2 regions of the Idiomarina sp. D18 genome follow, and region 2 is predicted to be linked to the other one. Evidence: predicted binding sites of a transcription regulator. Region 2 holds the regulator's gene; the other holds the start of a gene.
The links. The regulator MetJ, encoded in region 2, represses methionine synthesis genes. The targets are predictions, from matches to a motif close to TAGACGTCTAGACGTCTA.

Region 1: a site for MetJ is predicted at 1,267-1,284, ahead of metK (methionine adenosyltransferase). Genes of this name have one in related genera too.

The regions. Positions count from the first base shown of each region.
Region 1 is NZ_CM173240.1:61,065-63,533, forward strand. It holds gene gshB (glutathione synthase) at 1-469, opposite strand, end outside; gene AC3AP5_RS00285 (16S rRNA (uracil(1498)-N(3))-methyltransferase) at 481-1,230, opposite strand; gene metK (methionine adenosyltransferase) at 1,359-2,469, shown strand, end outside.
Region 2 is NZ_CM173240.1:2,541,246-2,543,714, forward strand. It holds gene metL (bifunctional aspartate kinase/homoserine dehydrogenase II) at 1-592, opposite strand, end outside; gene metJ (met regulon transcriptional regulator MetJ) at 767-1,093, shown strand; gene AC3AP5_RS12205 (malic enzyme-like NAD(P)-binding protein) at 1,090-2,334, opposite strand.

The DNA of each region.
Region 1 (2,469 bases), 290 kb from region 2:
TGACGGTACCGTGCTTTTTGTGAAACGCCTTAAGCTGCTCAGCATTGGCTGATACTAGGCTGTCGGTGATAAACTCAGGAAACCAGCTGGTATAAAGCTTTTCATTACAATCTCGCAGGCTTTGCGGATTATTAACGACAAGCGCACCTTCCGCCTCAGCTAAATCAAAAATATGAGTCGCATAAAGAAACTGGCTATCGAAGGGCGGATCTTTGCGCATCATGATGACATTGAACTCACCTAATGGCAGCTTCTCGACATCGCCCAACTGATAAAAGTCCGTTTTTTGATCTTTGACGGTGACTTTGCGTGCCATAGCGTAAGGTCGACCTGAGTCAATGAGCAGGTCGGCCATTTCAATATAATAACTTTGGTAACCGCGCGCCTGTGCTTCGAGCAACAGTCGGAAACTGGTATCTTTTTCCGTTTTTACCTGCGCAATGGGATCCATAATCATGGCTAACTTCATGGGTATCTTCCTTATTCGTTGCTGGCGTTGAGATCACCAAATTCATACTGTATGGCTGCTAAAGCAGTCATCGCAGCGGTTTCTGTTCGCAGAATACGTGGTCCTAAACGAATCGGTTTAAAGCTGTTGTTACGCGCGTGCTCTACCTCAATATCAGTGAAGCCTCCTTCAGGACCAATTATCAATTGGATGCGTTGGGCTGTGCGAGCGCCTTGAATCTGATTGAGAGGTACCTGCGCATAGGGATCGAGAGTTAAGCGTAAACCGTCAAAAGGTGTCTTTACAAAGTCATCCACTGACACCGCGGGAAGCACGGTAGGGACATGACTGCGACCGGATTGCTCACAAGCAGAAATGACAATTTTCTGCCATTGTTGTTGTTTCTTCTCAAGTCGATCACCGTTTAATTTTACACCGCAGCGCTCGCTGAACAGCGGAGTGATGGCATTAACACCGAGTTCCACTGATTTCTGTAGGGCGAAATCCATCCTGTCTCCGCGCGAAACGACCTGACCTAGGTGAACGAATAGAGGAGACTCGGTGTTGTTGAGTTGGGCACCAATAATTTCAACTTGCGCGCTTTTCTTGGCGACTGAAGTGAGTACTGCTGGGTAATTAAACTCATCGTTACAAAACAACTCAAGCGCCTGACCTTCTTGCATGCGAAGCACTTTGATGGTGTGTTGAAAGGCGTCATCACTGAGCGATACGGTGCTGTTGACCATGAGTGGCTCGGGATGAAAAATGCGTGGAACTCTCATACGACTTAATTGAATCCTTATCTATGAACAGACTTTTGGACGTCTAGAAGTAGAAATTTTTTTATTGATCGGTTAAATTACGCCGTCAGTACTAGTTATTTTAATCAAAATAAAGGAATGGTAGGCATATGTCACGTCACCTATTTACTTCTGAATCGGTTTCAGAGGGCCATCCTGATAAAATTGCGGACCAGATTTCTGATGCCGTACTGGATGCAATTTTAGCAAAAGATATCCGCGCCCGTGTGGCGTGTGAAACCTATGTCAAAACTGGCATGGTATTAGTGGGCGGGGAAATATCCACTTCAGCTTGGGTCGATATTGAAGATTTAACCCGTCAAGCCATCCGTGATGTCGGTTACACACATTCGGACATGGGTTTTGATGCCAACTCTTGCGCGGTACTAAACGCGATTGGTAAGCAGAGCCAAGATATTAATCAAGGCGTAGATCGTGAATCGCCTGAAGCGCAAGGCGCGGGTGACCAGGGTTTGATGTTTGGCTATGCATCTAATGAAACCTCGGTATTAATGCCAGCCCCCATTACCTATGCGCACCGCATTGTTCAGCGTCAGTCAGAGATGCGTAAAAATGGCACGCTCGATTGGTTACGTCCTGATGCCAAAAGCCAGCTGACGTTTCTTTACGAGAATGGTAAACCGGTGGCAATTGATACGGTAGTGCTTTCGACCCAACACCGTGAAGATATCGACCAAGCCACATTGCGTGAAGCCGTGATGGAAGAGATCATTAAGCCAGTGCTACCCGAACAATGGGTTAGCCGTGATACTAAGTTCCACATTAACCCAACCGGTCGATTCGTGATTGGCGGCCCGATGGGTGACTGCGGTTTGACGGGGCGCAAAATTATTGTGGATACCTACGGTGGCATGGCGCGTCACGGTGGCGGCGCGTTCTCGGGCAAAGATCCATCGAAGGTTGACCGCAGCGCCGCATACGCGGCACGTTACGTGGCGAAAAACCTCGTTGCCGCAGGCCTGGCGGAACGCTGCGAAATTCAGGTGTCATATGCAATTGGCGTTGCTGAGCCAACATCAATCAGTATTGATACCTTTGGTACTTCGCAACACAGTGAAGAGAAATTGATAGCGCTAGTACGCCGTCATTTTGACTTGCGTCCTTACGGTTTAATTCAGATGCTTGATCTGGAACGGCCTATTTATCGTGCTACGTCGACCTACGGGCACTTTGGGCGAGAGGAATTTCCATGGGAAAAAA
Region 2 (2,469 bases):
AGCCTGTAACAATAAATCGTGTGCCGGGAAAAGGTGCTACGCGATTTAATAAATTATGGCGCGACTCTAACTCCTGAATAACGGGCTCAGGGGCGTCTTCAGCCTTTAGGAAGTCACGTGCATCAATATGGTCTGCTTTAGTACCTTGTTTCCTTAATAATGCCGCAAGGAGTCGAGCTGACCAAAGTTCACCGTAAGACAGCAGTTCTGCTTCGTGTTCGATAATTTCTTTACCCGCAACGAAGTCGCGGAAGCGTTGAAAATCCACAGTCGACTGCTCAAGGATAGGTGCCGCAAACTCGCTACCGAGAAGTTCGTGGATTAATCCTTGTTGGAACCGCTCCAGTTGGTCGAGTAAAATATCAGCCGTATCGCCAGACTCCTTTTGAGCTTTAATAATTGCTAAAATACGGTTAGTGGTATCACCCGCCGCCGAGACCACCACAACATCGCTTGCGCCTGCATATTCGGTTACAATGCGTGCCACGCGACGATAACAAAAAGCGTCAGCCAAACTACTGCCGCCAAACTTATGCACTTGAACGTTATCGGCTACCGTCCGAATCTGATCTAAGCTCGGCTCTGCGGTCATTGGCGATACCTCTCAAATAAATGAATTAACTGATGTAATGACTAAGGCTAAAACATCAAACGCCAAATGTCAGCAAATTTTAGCCATCTAGACGGATAAAATTTGACCTTCATCTGGGATTGAGTAAAATTCAATATAACTTATATGGTTTTTGACTAAGGCAGGACTCTCACGATGAAGTGGAATGGTGATTATATCTACCCCTATGCAGAGCACGGGCGTAAAAGCGAACAGGTAAAAAAGGTAACCGTATCAATACCGACTCGCGTGCTTAAAGTACTCACCGATGAGCGAACTCGCCGTCAAGTTAAGAACTTACGTCATGCTACGAACAGCGAACTACTCTGCGAAGCCTTTTTACACGCTTTTACGGGCCAACCGTTGCCGACGGATACCGATTTAGAAAAGACCAATCCAAATAAAATACCTAAGGCAGTACGCGAAGAATTAGAAGCACGAGGGCTTCCAATTCCTGCAGATGATGAACTCGATACGCCTTAATCTTGCATATAGTTTTCAGGTAGCGGGATTTTGGCAACACCAGAATCGACCGCTGCCTCTGCCACTGCCTTAGCTACGCGCTGACACAAGCGAGGGTCCATGGGTTTAGGAATGATGTAATCAGCGCCGAAAGTGAGTTCATCAATACCGGCTGCTTTTTTGACCTCATCAGGCACTTCCTCTTTTGCGAGCTGGCGGATGGCTTCAACCGCTGCAATTTTCATCTCATCGTTAATTGCGGTTGCACGCACATCTAAAGCGCCGCGAAACATGAACGGAAAGCACAACACATTGTTGACTTGGTTAGGGTAGTCAGAACGACCTGTGCCGATAATAATGTCGTCGCGAGTTTGCTGAGCTAATTCGGGCTTAATTTCTGGATCCGGGTTAGAGCAAGCGAACACGATCGGCTTATCAGCCATCAGTTTAAGCGTTTCTGGCGAGAGTAGGTCAGGTCCCGAAACACCGAGAAACAGGTCGGCCCCTTCAATGACTTCTTCGAGCGTCCGTTTGTCAGTGTTGTTTGCGAAGAGCGCTTTATATTCGTTGAGATCCTCGCGGCGAGTATGGATGACACCTTTGGAATCCAACATGTAAATATGTTCGCGTTGCGCACCACATTTGATAAGTAGCTCCATACAGGCGATGGCGGCGGCCCCCGCACCCATGCAAACAATATGGGCATCTTTAAGGGACTTACCTTGGATTTCAAGTGCATTCAACATGCCTGCAGCGGTCACAATAGCCGTGCCGTGTTGGTCATCATGAAACACAGGTACGTTACATTTTTCAATAAGCGCTTGCTCGATTTCGAAACACTCAGGCGCCTTGATATCCTCAAGATTAATACCACCAAATGTGTCGGCTATATTCGCCACTGTATTAATGAAATCTTGAGTAGTGCGATGGGAGACTTCAATATCGATGGAGTCTAATCCTGCAAACCGCTTAAATAACAGTGCTTTCCCTTCCATCACGGGCTTTGATGCCAGCGGCCCCAAGTTACCCAAACCAAGAATCGCGGTACCATTAGAAATAACAGCGACCATATTGCCTTTCGCCGTATATTTATAGGCATTGTCGGGATCTTCAGCTATGGCTCTCACTGGTTCCGCAACACCCGGACTGTAGGCAAGCGCTAAGTCTTTCGCAGAGTCAGCTGGCTTGGTGAGTTCAACTGAAATCTTACCTGGTGTGGGGTATTGGTGATAATCCAACGCTTTTTGGCGGAAATCTGACATTTAGGCAACCTGAAAAAATGAATAAAGGATGATGTATTAGGATAAAGGCAATTAGGAAAATAACAAATCTTACCTGCTTATGTGGACTCACTCAGATCATGCTAACTTTTGATGTGTTTAAAAACACACCAGTCA